Regions from separate parts of the Marinobacter sp. es.048 genome, predicted to be linked through region 2. Evidence: riboswitches for the same ligand, from Rfam matches in the RefSeq annotation. Region 2 holds a riboswitch; the other holds the start of a gene.
The links. A riboswitch is a leader RNA that binds a small molecule or an ion and turns the genes downstream of it on or off. The one in region 2 is predicted to bind cobalamin.

Region 1 (7,616 bases), 290 kb from region 2:
CCAACACGTAGGGATCGGCCAGGGGATTTCGCAACAATACCTGCATCAGCGCCCCGGCCACGGCCAGCAAGCCACCGGTCGCGAACGCGCTCAGTGTCCGGGGCAGTCGGAGCTCCAGAATCAGCGTTTTCTGCAACTCTGTGCCACTGCCGGTTATCACCCGCAGAGTGTCTTCAAAACCTATGGCCGTGCTGCCGATGCTGACGGAGACCAGAGCAGCCAGAAAGCCCGCCAGCAGCAGAATAAGGAGTGGTTTGTACGGGCTAGAGATTGGCACGGGCCTGCTCCAGGGTCTGGCACAGGTGTCTGGCGCCGTCTGCCATACGAAGCGTCGGGCGCGCCAGCAGGTCCGGCGGCTCGAGGAAGAGGTTGTCGGCGGCTACCGCTGCCAGGCCCGGAAACTCGCGCCAGGCTTCCAGCCATTCCCTGTCGTCCGAAGACCCGGCGGTAATAATGGCTTCGGGGTTGGCTTCCAGAACCGCCTCCCGGCTGATCCGGGGTACTAACCGTGGCAGCTCGCCGAAGACATTCACACCGCCGCACAGGGTTATGGCCTTGCTAATAAGCTCTTCCCGGTTAACGGTCATCAGTGGCTGGTCCCATATCTGGTAGAACACCTTAACCGGCCTGGTATCGGCATACTGAGCTTTCAGCGTGGCTATTTCTGCGCGAAACGCTTCGGCCCGTTCATTGCCGAGATCCGCTGACCCCGTCAGCAACGCCAGATCCGACACCGCCACGGCAATGTCGTCAAACGTTCGCGGGGCTAGCCAGAATACCGAAATACCAAGGTCTGACAGCCGTTCCAGTTGGCTGCGGGAATTGCCATCCACCCAGGCCACCACCAGGTCCGGTGCCAGCGAAACAATGGCCTCCAGGTCCAGGCGATTGCTGTCGCCCACCTGCGGCAAATCCGCAGCTTCTGCGGGATAATCGCTCCAGGCGCTCACCGCCACCACCTTGGCAGCGGCGCCTGCGGAAAACAGCAGTTCCGTAGCGCCGGGTGAAAGGGAGACAACGCGTTGGGCGGGGTCAGTCAGGCATACCTTCTGGTTCAGCGCGTCGCGTACACAGATTCCCTGTGCCTGCGCCAACAAGGGCGCAAGCAGAGGCAGTACACATAACGCAGCGAACCCGAGGTGCCTCATGGACGGCGGGAGCCTCTCAGATCGGTGAATTTACTGCTGGAAATCATAGCGCACCGAGGCCATGAAGGTTCGGCCGGCGGCAATGAAATCGGTATTGTCGAAACGTTTTGCGGTGGCGTACTCATTATCCAGTACGTTATCCACGGTCAGCGATGCCCGCCAGCCCCGAGCCAGAATCTTGCTCGCTCTCAGGTCCCAGACGCCGAAACCAGGGATGCGTTCGCGCCCGATACCGAACAGGTCTTCGTACCGGTGACTCTCAGCGCGGAACGTGGTCCCGAAGCTCCAGGTATTGATCTCTTTGTCCAGGTCCAGCCGAACGGAGCGCTCTGCCCGTCGGGCCAGCTGTTGTCCGGCTTCCTTATCTTCGAAGTCGCCAGCGGAGGCCACAGCTTTCAGATACCAGCCGTCCTGCTGCCAGCCTGTGCTCAGCTCAACGCCTCTGAGCCGGGCTTCAGGGACACTTGTAGCCTGGTTCTGGGTTGGCAGGGAAAGGTCTTCAACGTCGCTCTGGTAAATAGCCAGATCCCAGAACCAGTTTACGTAGCGGCCTTCGATGCCGGTTTCGTAGCTGGTGGCTTCCTCGGGCTGAAGATCGGGATTGCCAAAGCCTGGAAAGTACAGATCGTTGAAGGAAGGCGCCTTGAACGAGGTTCCGGCATTGGCTCGAACCCGATGATGTGCGTCCAGCTTATAGCCAATCGCAGCGCCCCAGGTCTCTTCCGTTCCGTAGGCTTCGTTATCGTCACTACGCAGACTGAGGTGCACATCGGTCCGGCCAAAATTCAGCAGCGCCTGCCCGAAGAAAGCCTCATTGGACCGGCTGCTTTCCTCATAGGCGGTCGTGCTCTCGACTTTATCCACCAGATACTCCGCACCAAGCACGAATTCATGGGTGCCGGCGGTCAGCCAGTTCTCGATGCGCGAGCTGCGGGTGCGGGTGTTGAATACTCCGGAAAAGGCACTGAAATCTTCCAGCTCATCGCGAGAATCTGCCAGATGGAGCGATGTTCGCCAGTTGGCGGTGACTGGGACCTCAACATTGGCACCCGCTGTCTGGAAGCGAAAATCTTCCTCGCCACCCTCGTACTCGGTATTGCCTTTCGCGCTGAGGAAACTGAACCCCGCTGTTACGCCGTTATCAAAGGTATGGGATGCACTGGCAACGCCGGAGGTGTTGTCATAACCCTTGTCGTCCCCGTCTTCGATAACCGGCGCACCGTCAGTATGGAAGTAATTGGCGCCGATCGTGACACGGGTCTGGTCAGTCACCGAAGAGAAGCCGCCGCCATACTGCTGACTGTCGAAATTCCCGGCGCCTGCCTCTACCCAGCCACGATTTCCCTGGGATCTCGGCAGCGTGAACGCCTGGACAACACCACCAACGGCGTCAGCACCGTAAAGACTGCTACGACTACCGCGAACAATTTCTACCCGGTTCACCAGTTGCGGTGGCAGGAATTGCCAGGCCGGGCCACCAACTGTTGCGGAGCGGATCCTCACCCCATCCACAAGCAGCACGGTTGCATCGGAGGCGTGACCGCGCATGAACACACCGGTCTGCTTGCCGAAAGACCCGTTCTGGGAGACCGTTACGCCCGGCTGAGACTCGATAAGTTCTCGAAATTCTATGGGTTGCTGTCGCTGAATGTCCTCTTCGTCTACGACGGTAACCGAAGACAGGCTCTCACCAACGGTTTTCGGCCCCAGTGTCGCGGTAACCACAATGGGATCCAGGGCATCGAATTCTGGGGCAGACTGGGCCGAAACGGCCAACGGCAGGGCGGCCAGGGAAACGCCGGCCAGTAAAACAGGGTATGGAATTCTGAACATGAAGCTTGCTCCGCACTCCGCGCGCACCCGCACGGGAATCTGGGTTTTTTTGCGGAAAGGGAAATGAGGGCAGGCGGTAGACTGGTGTCAGGAAAGCGGAACCGGCATATCACCCACCCAGGTTGCCCACCGCAACATCGGGTGTTTTTCCAGGCCGGTCTCCGGGCTGACAGGCGGAACCCTCGGTTCCCGGGCAATCACCTTCCCATGTCGTGGCGACACAGTGGCGCAAAGATTGCCGTTGTCCTGCTTACCGTTGCGGGGGCAGCATCGGATTTGCACTGGCGTTACCAGGCTCACCGATTTCCCGTTTCACCCGTCGCGCTATGCGACGGACACCTGAAAAAGTGGGCCAAGGCTAGCAACCCCCGTTTAAGCGGTCAATGAAATCCATCAAAGGTGGACATGGCCGGAGGCCTCTGCCACTGCTATATTCCATGACTGACAACCACTTTTCTTTGGCAAAACCGGGAGTTTTATGCAGGCTGAGCTCATCGACATCCGCAATCACATGGCACAATATCCGCCGTTTGACGAGATGCCCGAGGAGCTGCTCGACAGGGTGGTTGGCGAAATAGAGGTTGTGTATTCCAAGGCCGGCAGCAAGGTCCTGGAACTGGGTGACCCGAGTAGCTGGCTCTTTTACGTGCGCAGTGGCGCCGTTGAAATCTATCGGCGAACCGGGGAGCTTTACAACCGGATCGGTGAAGGTGAGGTCTTCGGCCAGTTTGGCCTTCTGATGAACAGGAAGGTGCGTTTTCCAGCCAAAGCCATCGAAGACACCCTGCTATATAAGATCCCCCACGACACCTTCCAATATCTGTGGGAAAACGACGACAACTTCGCCGATTTCGTCGAGATTGAAGACCGCAGCCGCCTGCGCTCGGCTGTTTCCCGCCGGGAAAAGTCCAACGAACTGATGACCTCCAAAGTCACCCGGCTGATATCCCGCGAACCGGTGACGGCGCCCTGCACAGTCAGGCTTCAGGAAGCCGCCCGGATCATGACTGAAAACGGTGTTTCGGCGCTGCTGTTGATGGATGAGGAAGGCGAAAAACCTCGGCTCAAGGGCATCATCACCGACCGCGACCTGCGTACCCGGGCCCTCAGCGAAGCACTGGCCTCGGAAACCCCGATCAGCGAGATCATGTCTGAAGACTTGATCACCATCCGCTCGAACATGTTCATATTCGAGGCCATGCTCACCATGCTGCACAACAACGTGCACCATCTTCCGGTGATGGATCGGGATGAGGTTCGAGGCGTCATTGCGCTTTCCGATATCGTGAAATACGAGAGCCAGAGCAGCCTCTACCTAGTCAGTAACATATACCATCAGCAGGATGTCAAAGGCCTGAAGAAAATCAGCCTGGATGTGCGGGACAGCTTCGTGCGTATGGTGAACGAAGATGCCAACTCCCACATGATTGGCAGTGCCATGGCCGGTATCGGGCGCAGCTTTACCCAGCGTCTGCTGGAACTGGGCGAAGAGAAATTTGGACCACCGCCGGTTCCCTACTGCTTCATGGCGCTTGGCTCCATGGCCCGGGACGAGCAGCTGGTGGTCACCGACCAGGACAACGCCATGATCCTGGACGACAGCTTTGTGCCAGAGGCCCACGATGAGTACTTCCGGGTGCTGGCGAAGTTCGTCAGCGATGGACTGGCCGAGTGTGGCTACTCCTACTGTACCGGCGACATCATGGCCACAAACCAGAAATGGCGGCAGCCTCTGAGCGTCTGGAAGGGCTATTTCACCGACTGGATCGAGAATCCGAAGGCCGAAGCCCTGCTTAACAGCAACATTTTCTTTGATCTGGACGGCATCTACGGCGAGACCGAATTTGCCGAGCAGTTGAAAACACTAGTGGCCGAGAAAGCCAGTAACAGTCAGCGTTTTCTTGCCATGATGGCCCGCAACGCCCTGAACCGGACGCCGCCCATTGGTTTCTTCCGAACCTTTGTGCTTGAGGAAGATGGCAAACAGCAGAAAACCTTTAACCTGAAACGTCGCGGAACCGCACCGCTGTCTGACCTGATCCGGATCCATGCCCTGGCCTGTCAATCCCGGGCACAGAATTCCTTTGAACGCCTCAAGGCCATCGGCAACACCAAACTCCTGATGGAAGACGATCTTGGCAACCTGAGAGATGCCCTCGAGTTCATTTCCATTGTCCGGATCCGGCACCAGGCCCTGGCGATTGAAGCCGGGCGCGAGCCAGACAACAATGTTCGTCCAGAAGACCTTTCGCCTTTCGAGAGAAGCCACCTCAAGGATGCGTTCCAGGTGGTCAACAACGCTCAGAAATTCCTGAGATTCCGTTACAACGCCCAGGTGGCCCGTAATGTCTGATGCCTCTTCTGGCGAGCCTTCCATTCAAAGCTTGCCGTGGCCAGAGCAATACCAGGCCCTGGCCAAACAGAGCAAATCACCGATCCTGAAAGCGTTTTATGAGAGCGGCTGTCCCTCACCCGACACGCCCATCTCAGAGGTGCGGATGCTGGCCATTGATTTCGAGACCACGGGGCTTGATGCCAGCCAGCACTCCATTGTCAGCATCGGTCTGGTGCCCTTCACCCTGGACGGTATCCAGCTGGCCGAAGCACGGCACTGGGTGGTGCGCCCGAAACTACCCCTACACCAGACTTCAGTGACCATTCATGGCATCACCCACAGCGACATCGATAAAGCGCCTGACCTGGAAGATATCCTGAGAGAGTTGTTTAGCTATCTGAATGGCCGCATCCCGGTGGTGCATTACCGGAATATCGAGCGTTCGTTCCTGGATGTGGCCCTGCGTTGGCGACTCGGCGAGGGCATACGGTTTCCGGTTCTTGATACGATGGCCATCGAAGCTCACCTGCATCCGGATCGCAACCCTTCCCGGTGGCAACGACTGATGGGCAAGAAGTCGGTATCAATCCGGTTGGCCGACAGCCGGCTGCGTTATGGGCTGCCCCATTACGCAGCCCATAACGCCCTGATTGATGCAATTGCCACGGCGGAGTTGTTGCAGGCGCAGGTGCTGCACCACTTCAGCCGGGAGACCCGGGTGGCGGATCTCTGGCTGTAGTGTGAGTGAGACTGTCGGATTACGCTTCGCTAATCCGACCTACTGCAGCAAGTCATTGACTTGCCATGTCGGTTTTCGGCTTGACGTCGTCAATCCACTTGCCATAGCCGGCCTCTTCCATGTCCTCCAGGGGGATAAAGTCCATCGCCGCAGAGTTCATGCAGTAGCGCAACCCGGTCGGCGCGGGACCATCGTTAAAGACATGACCCAGGTGGGAATCCCCGTGGGTACTGCGGATTTCCGTCCGGCTCATGAAGAACGAGTTGTCCTCAAGTTCCACCACAGCCTCTGGCGTGATGGGCCGGGTAAAGCTGGGCCAGCCGGTACCGGATTTGTACTTGTCCCGCGATGAGAACAGCGGCTCGCCCGAGACAATATCCACGTAAAGCCCTGACTTCTTGTTGTCCCAGTACTTGTTATTGAACGCCGGCTCGGTGCCGTCTTCCTGGGTGACCTCGTACTGCATATCGGTCAAACGCTGCCTCAGGACATCCTGAGCTGGCTTTTCAAAGCTTTCCGGATCAAAGCCACTGCCCATCTGACCGGGTTCTGTGCTGGCGCTTTCATCGCCCACCAGGTCGTCACTGGCATCTACCGTGGCCATCTCCTGGAACCGGGTGTAATCGAGCTCGTAATCTTCGCCATACACCTTCTCGATAAACTGATAGCGACCAGAGTTGAAGGTGTAAAAGTTGTAGCGCACCGGATTCTTGTCGTAATAGTCTTGGTGATACTCCTCGGCCGGGTAGAATTTCTCGAATGGCACGATTTCGATCACTACAGGCTTCTCGTACACTCCGGAAGCCTCCAACTCTGCAACAGCCGCTTCGGCCAGGCGCTTCTGCTCAGCGTTATGGTAGAAAATAGCGGGTCGATATTGCTGGCCTCGGTCCACAAACTGGCCCTGATTATCGGTCGGGTCCATCATCCGCCAGAGCGCCTGCAACAAACCCTCATATGTCATTTCGTTCGGGTCGTAATAGACCTGTACCGCTTCGGTATGGCCAGTCTGCCCCGAGGCAACTTGCTTATAGGAAGGACTTGCCTCTTCCCCACCGGAATAGCCCGAGACGACTTCTACCACGCCCGGCACCCGTTTCTCGTATCCGGCCTCGACACACCAGAAACAACCGCCAGCAAAGGTTGCGACGGCCAGACCCGGTTGATCCGGTGCGTATTTGCTCATCTGCGACTCCGATTTCTCGGCAACCGCATAGCTGGTGAACAAACCGGCCGCAGAGACAAGCGCCAGTGCCGAAAATATACCAACAATCTTACGTTTCATCAGACTTCTCCTTTACGTGATTCCATTCCTACAGCGTAGGGTCGCGGATTCACGAAAACGTTCACCAGGTGTTACGAATTCATAACGCTGTGGATTTTTCGCCGCCCGGCCCGGAACTGTCGCCGGCCAGAGGCAGCCAGACGCTGAAAACGGCGCCATCGGCATTGCGGACAGAGAGTTTCCCCTGCTGAAGTGAAACCATTCTCTGGGCAATGGCGAGCCCAAGCCCGGCATGCCCCGTCCTGGAGGCGCCTGAGGCCTGGTAAAAGGGTTCGA
Region 2 (7,616 bases):
GGCGAGATCGCCGAAATGTCCAAGGCGTTCATGGACAAGAACCACAGCCTGTTCCTGGGCCGGGGTTCCCAGTTCCCTGTCGCCCTCGAAGGTGCGTTGAAACTCAAGGAAATCTCCTACATCCACGCCGAGGCCTATCCGGCCGGCGAGCTCAAGCACGGCCCCCTGGCTCTGGTAGACAGCGAAATGCCGGTTGTCACCGTAGCGCCCAACAACGACCTGGTTGAGAAGCTCAAGTCCAACCTGGAAGAGGTCCGGGCCCGCGGTGGCGAGCTGTTTGTTTTCGCTGATAGGAAGGCGGACGTGAAAGCGGAAGAGGGCCTGCACGTGATGCAGATTCCGTCGGTGCATCCGATTACGGCGCCGATCGTTTATACCGTGCCCCTGCAGCTGCTGTCTTATCACGTGGCAGTGCTCAAGGGTACTGATGTGGACCAGCCGCGGAATCTCGCCAAGAGTGTTACCGTGGAATAAGCGTCCTCATGGAAAGCTTATTGGGGTTGTCAAAGAATCCGCCTGTTGGCGGATTTTTGCTGTCTGTCTAGGTTCCAGGCAGTTATTTTTTTACTAGGCAGTCTTTTTAGGGCTCGAATCGGTTAAAATGTGGGTTCGATGCTGCTGTTTTGTTCAGCAATTTCACGCTCACTGTCTGTGTTTTTCGGCGTCCAACTCCCTTTCTATGGTTAGTGAGACCAAAAGCGGTCTCCCGTTTGTACCTTTGACCAATACCCCGGTACGTAAATATCAAGGAAGATGCGGGCGCTTCACGACACAATACCAATAACCCGTTTTCTCAGAAGATTTCCGTAATGCCCACTACCGTTATCTCCGGCTTTACCCACAATTTCCTTGGCAAGGCGCCCGTCTGGTACAAGCAGGTCATCCTGCTGTTTCTTGTCGCCAACCCGATTGTCATGTGGACCCTGGGGCCGGGAACGGCCGGCTGGCTTCTGATTGCCGAGTTCATTTTCACCCTGGCCATGGCCCTGAAGTGTTACCCGCTCCTGCCGGGTGGTCTGTTGGCGGTGGAGGCACTGCTGATCGGGCTGACCACGCCGGATGCGGTCTATCTGGAGGTGCTCACCAACTTCCCGGTTATCCTGCTGCTGATGTTCATGGTAGCGGGCATCTACTTCATGAAAGAGCTCCTGCTGGTGACCTTCACCCAGATTCTGGTGGGTGTGCGTTCCAAGTCGGCGCTTTCGTTGCTGTTCTGTTGCGCGGCGGCAATTCTCTCGGCCTTTCTCGATGCCCTGACGGTTACCGCAGTGATCATCAGCGTGGCGGTGGGCTTCTACTCGGTTTACCACAAGGTGGCCTCCGGTAAGGGGTATCACCACAATGATCACAATGCCGGCAGCGATGATGAAGTGGTTGAGCTGCATCGGGAAGATCTGGAGAACTTCCGGGCCTTTTTGCGTAGCTTGTTGATGCACGGTGCTATCGGCACGGCGCTGGGTGGTGTGGCCACCATGGTGGGTGAGCCGCAGAATCTGTTGATTGCCAAGGTGGTGGGTTGGGATTTTGCCGGCTTCTTCCTGCACATGGCGCCGGTGAGCGTGCCGGTGCTGGCGTCGGGGCTGTTTACCTGCTGGGCTCTGGAGAAGCTGCGTTGGTTCGGCTACGGCGGGCGCCTGCCCAAGCCCGTGCGCCGGGTGCTGGAAGAGTTTGCCGAGAACGAGCGGGCGAAACGCACCAAGGCGGATCAGGCGGCTCTCTGGGTACAGGCCTTTGCGGCTGCAATTCTGGTGGTGGGCCTGGCTTTCCACCTGGCCGAGGTCGGCCTCATTGGCCTGCTGGTGATCATCCTGATTACCTCATTTACCGGCGTCACCGACGAGCATCAAATAGGAAAAGCCTTTCAGGAATCCCTGCCGTTCACCTCCCTGCTTGTGGTGTTTTTCGCAGTGGTTGCAGTGATCCATGAACAGCACCTGTTCAAGCCGATCATTGACTATGTGCTGTCGCTTCCCGAAGCCCGTCAGCCGGGAATGTTCTTTATCGCTAATGGCGTGCTCTCGATGATCAGCGATAACGTGTTCGTGGCCACCGTGTACATCAGTGAGGTGAAGCAGGCCCTGGATGCCGGCGCTATCAGCTATGAGCATTTCCAGAAGCTGGCGGTTGCCATCAACACCGGCACCAATCTCCCCAGTGTCGCGACCCCGAATGGCCAGGCGGCTTTCCTGTTCCTGCTGACGTCTGCGATCGCGCCGCTGGTTCGATTGTCCTACGGCAAGATGGTGATTATGGCGTTCCCTTACATGCTGGTGATGGGTGGTGTAGGCCTGTACATGGTTATTAACTATATTTGACGTTCTGTTCGGATTTTTGCGGGCGGTGTCAGTGCAGATTTGCCCGGGTCTGTTAATCTTTGTCTAAACAGAGTCAACAATAATACGGATTCCATGCTCAGAAACTGCTCAGGCCATGCTTGTCCAAGGTATACAGCTATGCGTTTTGTTGGCGCCCGGCTTTGGATATTGCTAGCAGTTTTATTGTTTACTTCTGCCTCCTTTGCGGAGCCGGAATCCGCCGACAAAACTCTCCGCATTGCCTATGTAGAGTTCCCCCCCATTACATACCAGGCCAGCGATGGCACCGCTGCTGGCAGTTTTATAGAGCTTACCCGGAAGATCGTTGTGGAGGCGGGTTACGAACCGGAATTTCTCTTCTTGCCCATCAGCCGGGTATACCTGTATCTGCGCAACGGTCGGATTGACGTATGGCCAGGTTCCGCCAACGTTCCTGCTCTTAACGGTGAAGTTCTCGAGACCTGGGTCACTCCCCTCGCGACCCAGCTTAGCGCCTGGTATTTGGAGGGAACCGAACCACTCATTCATTTTGATCAACTACAGGGTAAGACCGTCATCACGATTGGCGGATACACCTATGGAGGGCTCTTATACTGGCTGGAGGCGGAAGGCTCGATTGACGTCACCGAAGCACCAAACTATCGGGCTGCTCTGGAAATGCTCAAGCTTGGCCGCGGGCATTACCTGTTTGGCCATCGAGATCCGGTTCTGGAAACACTGACCATGCCCAAAGACGACAAAATTCGTGAATCGGAGATCCGTTTGAGGAATCTGACCTGGCTGTTTTCGCTTGCCAATCCCCGGGCAGCGATACTGCGCGAAGAGTTCGATGATGCCTATATCCGTTTGGCTGAAAAGGGTGAAGTACCCCCGATCCGAAAGTTCGGAGAGAGCTTTGTGATTCCGGGCTTGCCCGAAAAATATCGGTAGCAAGCCCAAGTGGCTCAGGAATCGGGATTGAGGCGGATATCCCCGTACCAGGCGGTCGCTTTTTCCCCGGTGTTGTCTGAATCCGACATAATGGCAATACCCACCACCGGAGGTGGTTCCTCGCCAAAAGCTTCCCGGTAGTCAGCCATGATGTCCCGTTCCACAGTGACCCATTCCCCAACCTTTTCTGATCCGGAATTCACCGCGATCATCATGGTTTTTTCGGTGTATGGATTGGGTACGATCTCGCCCTCTGCGAGGGTATTGGCCCAGATGTAGTTCAGGGCGTTGCCCGGTAAAGACTCGCCGAACAATACTTCAACCGTTTTCCGTTTTGCGCGCTCGAAAAAGCCGGCCTTCTCGGGCTGAAACTCGAACGCAACGTAGATTCTGGCGGGATAGTCGTCACCGGACTTTTGCCGGGCATTGCCGTTTTCGAATACATTCGAGACCTTCCAGCGCCATTGCAGAATCATAGAACCGGTGGGCTCCAGTCTTACCCGTGCGATCAGGCCCGACGCTCCGCCCTCCGTGGTCGCCCGCACAACCTGCTGACCGTCCTCGGTTGTCAGTTCATAGCGGCTGAGCTGGTCGATCTTGGGGAATTCCAGAGGTTCCCAGCCATCGTTGAGAGACTGCATCTGGGAGAAGGGAGTCAAGGCTGCCTCTTGTGACGCGACGGGCGTAACGAGCATGAAAGAAACGAGGAGCGGGCCCCAGATTCGTTTGTATCCGACCTTCTCCATAGTGCCTCTCCTCTTATCAGGGCGTTTCCGTTGCAGACAGATGTTTTACCGGAAAGTGCCTTGTCCTGTAAAAGCTACCCGTATATAGTGTTTTCATCCTTGGTTAAATACTAGATGTAGTGATCAGTGCGTAACCAGCTCGGTCAGTACGTGATCACTTCAAACATTTTGGTATCGGGAATCCGGTGAGACTCCGGAACTGACGCGCAGCGGTATTGGGGAACAAGCACGGCATTACGACACTGGTTGAGACCGGGAAGTCGCCGAGCGAGGCCGAATCGAACGATTCACGCCCCTGAGTCCGAAGACCTGCCAGGGAGAAAGAACTGCACCTTCGCGACTCAGGGTGAGCAGACCGGACTCAGGCCAGACCCGTAGGTCGGATTAGCGAAGCGTAATCCGACACCTCTGTTTGCGCCAGGCCGCCTTTGTCGGATTACGCTTCGCTAATCCGACCTACGGTGGCGCTCCGTTTCTCTGCCTACGCGATGGTGAAAGGAATTCAACGCGTATTCAGGAGAACACCACATGTCCGCCTCAGCACTGGCCGAACCTCGGCCAACCTCCCTCACCGATACCGAAACCCTCCAGGTCATCAAACGCAACGGCACCCTCGTGGGTTTCGACCCGTCGAAGATCAGCATCGCCGTGACCAAAGCCTTCCTCGCTGTTGAGGGTGACAATGCCGCCGGTTCCGCTCGTATCAACGATGCGGTGCACCGGGTCACGGAACAGGTCATTCAGGCCATCAGTCGACGCCTGAAAGCAGGCGGCAAGGTGCATATTGAAGACATCCAGGACCAGGTCGAGCTTGCCCTGATGCGGGCCGAGGAGCAGAAGGTCGCCCGCGCCTATGTGCTCTATCGGGAGGAGCATGCTCGCCAGCGTGCGATCGACGAGCCGGTGGAAGCTCACCCACACCTCACCGTGAAAAAAGCCAGCGGCGAAACCGCGCCTCTGGATCTGGGTTTGATGAAGCTCCAGGTCGAACAGGCCGCGACCGGGCTGGAAGGTATTGACGGCGACTCACTGGTGCAGGATGCCCTGACCAACCTTTACGACGGCATCGCCGAAGAGGACGTGCTGTCCGCCCTGGTGATGACCGCGCGCAGCCGGATTGAGCGAGAGCCTGACTACAGCGCGGTTACCGCCCGTTTGCTGCTGGAGCAGCTGCGCCTGGAAAACGCGTTGGCCCTGGACCTGCAGCGGGACTTGCCGCTGGCAGAGCTTTATCCACAGGCGCTTGAATCATTCATCCACGCCGGTATCCGTTATGAACTCCTGGATGAAGCTCTGGCCGCTTTCGATCTGGAGCGCCTTGGCGCTGCGCTGAAGCCAGAGCGTGACCTGCAATTTGGCTTCCTGGGCCTGCAAACCCTGTACGACCGTTACTTCCTGCACTGGAACAAGGCTCGCCTGGAATTGCCCCAAGTATTCTTTATGCGCGTGGCCATGGGCCTGGCCCTGCGGGAAGACGATCCGAATGCCCGCGCCATCGAGTTCTACAACCTGTTGTCGTCCTTTGACTACATGGCATCCACGCCCACGTTGTTTAATAGCGGCACCCGCCATTCCCAGCTGTCTTCCTGCTACCTGACCACTGTGGGTGATGACCTGGAAGACATCTACGGTGCCATCCGCGACAACGCCATGCTGTCGAAATGGGCTGGCGGCCTGGGCAACGACTGGACCCCGGTGCGCGCGCTCGGCTCCCACATCAAGGGGACCAACGGCCAGAGCCAGGGCGTAGTGCCGTTCCTGAAAGTGGTGAACGACACTGCCGTGGCGGTGAACCAGGGTGGCAAGCGCAAAGGCGCTGTATGCGCCTACCTGGAAAGCTGGCATCTGGATATTGAAGAGTTTCTGGAGCTGCGCAAGAACACCGGCGACGAGCGCCGCCGCACCCACGACATGAACACCGCCAACTGGGTGCCGGACCTGCTGATCGAACGCATGCGCAAAGACCGTGACTGGACCCTGTTCTCCCCGAGCGATGCGCCGGATCTGCACGACCTGTACGGCAACGCCTTCCGTGAACGCTACGAGCATTACGAAGCGCTGGCGGAGCAGGGCAGGATCAAGCTGTTCAGGAAAATCCCGGCCAAGCAGCTCTGGCGCAAGATGCTCACCGTGCTATTCGAAACCGGGCACCCCTGGATTACCTTCAAGGACCCCTGCAACCTGCGCTCGCCCCAGCAGCACCGGGGTGTGGTACACAGCTCCAACCTGTGCACGGAAATCACCCTGAACATCAGTGCCGATGAAATTGCCGTGTGCAACCTGGGTTCCGTAAACCTTGCGGCTCATATCGCCAACGGCGAGCTGGATGTGCAGCGTCTGGAACAAACGGTGAACACCGCTGTGCGCATGCTCGATAACGTTATCGACATCAACTACTACGCCGTGCCCCAGGCCCGCAATTCCAACCGGAAACATCGCCCGGTCGGTCTTGGCCTGATGGGGTTCCAGGATGCGCTCTATCAATTGGGCCTGCCGTATTCCAGCCCGGAAGCGGTGGAGTTTGCCGACCTTGCCATGGAGCAGCTCAGCTACTTCGCCATTCGCGCCTCAGCCACGCTGGCGGGTGAGCGAGGTGCTTACGAGACTTATGAAGGTTCTCTCTGGCAGCAGGGCATCCTGCCTATCGACTCGATCGACCTGCTGAAGGAAAACCGCAGGGAAGGGGATCTGTCCATCAACAACAACGCTCGCCTGGACTGGTCGCCGGTGCGTGACCTCATCGCCAAGAACGGCATGCGGAACAGCAATGTGATGGCGATTGCGCCCACAGCCACCATCTCCAACATCGTGGGCGTGTCCCAGTCCATCGAGCCGGCGTATCAGAACCTGTTCGTGAAATCGAACCTCTCCGGAGAATTCACCGTGGTCAATCCTTCCCTGGTTCGGGACCTCAAGGCCGAAGGCCTGTGGGACAACGTGATGGTGAATGACCTCAAATACTTCGACGGGTCCGTGCAGCAGATCGACCGTATTCCGGTTGAATTGAAGGCCCGCTACGCCACCGCCTTCGAGATCGATGCGAGATGGCTGGTGGAGGCCGCCGCAAGGCGCCAGAAATGGCTCGATCAGGCCCAGAGCCTCAACCTGTACATGGCAGAGCCCAGCGGCAAAAAGCTTGATGCCCTCTACCAGCTGGCCTGGGAGCGTGGGCTGAAAACCACCTATTACCTGCGCTCCCTGGGTGCCACCGGCGCGGAAAAAACTGCGCCGGTGTCAGCACCACAGCCACAAGTGTGCAGCATCGATGAGCCGGACTGCGAGGCATGCCAGTAGCTACCCGTAGGTCGGATTAGCAAAGCGTAATCCGACAACCGAGCCAGAATTCACCAAACACAGTCGGATTACGCTTCGCTAATCCGACCTACGATGAACCGAATTCAGAGGTAAGAGGCATGCTCAACTGGGACGACGAACCAAAAACTGAATCCAGGGCGGCGCATCCCGGCGCCCCGGCCCCCGTGAATGTCGACGACAAACGTGTCATCAACGGCGAAACCGACATCAACCAGCTGGCGCCATTCAAGTATCCCTGGGCCTGGGAGTACTTCATGAACGCGAACAAGAACCACTGGACCCCCCTGGATGTGAACATGGCCCAGGACGT

Region 1: it holds a riboswitch for cobalamin, as region 2 does, so the genes downstream of both, CFT65_RS01445 (TonB-dependent receptor domain-containing protein) here and CFT65_RS02765 (ribonucleoside-diphosphate reductase subunit alpha) in region 2, are expected to answer to the same signal.

What each region holds. Positions count from the first base shown of each region.
Region 1 is NZ_FYFA01000001.1:297,685-305,300, forward strand. It holds gene CFT65_RS01435 (FecCD family ABC transporter permease) at 1-277, opposite strand, end outside; gene CFT65_RS01440 (cobalamin-binding protein) at 264-1,148, opposite strand; gene CFT65_RS01445 (TonB-dependent receptor domain-containing protein) at 1,179-2,981, opposite strand; cobalamin riboswitch at 3,116-3,339, opposite strand; gene CFT65_RS01450 (putative nucleotidyltransferase substrate binding domain-containing protein) at 3,460-5,334, shown strand; gene CFT65_RS01455 (3'-5' exonuclease) at 5,327-6,055, shown strand; gene msrB (peptide-methionine (R)-S-oxide reductase MsrB) at 6,108-7,340, opposite strand; gene CFT65_RS01465 (sensor histidine kinase) at 7,420-7,616, opposite strand, start outside.
Region 2 is NZ_FYFA01000001.1:589,279-596,894, forward strand. It holds gene glmS (glutamine--fructose-6-phosphate transaminase (isomerizing)) at 1-474, shown strand, start outside; gene nhaB (sodium/proton antiporter NhaB) at 810-2,315, shown strand; gene CFT65_RS02755 (substrate-binding periplasmic protein) at 2,499-3,245, shown strand; gene CFT65_RS02760 (DUF3047 domain-containing protein) at 3,260-3,940, opposite strand; cobalamin riboswitch at 4,115-4,323, shown strand; gene CFT65_RS02765 (ribonucleoside-diphosphate reductase subunit alpha) at 4,520-7,285, shown strand; gene CFT65_RS02770 (ribonucleotide-diphosphate reductase subunit beta) at 7,405-7,616, shown strand, end outside.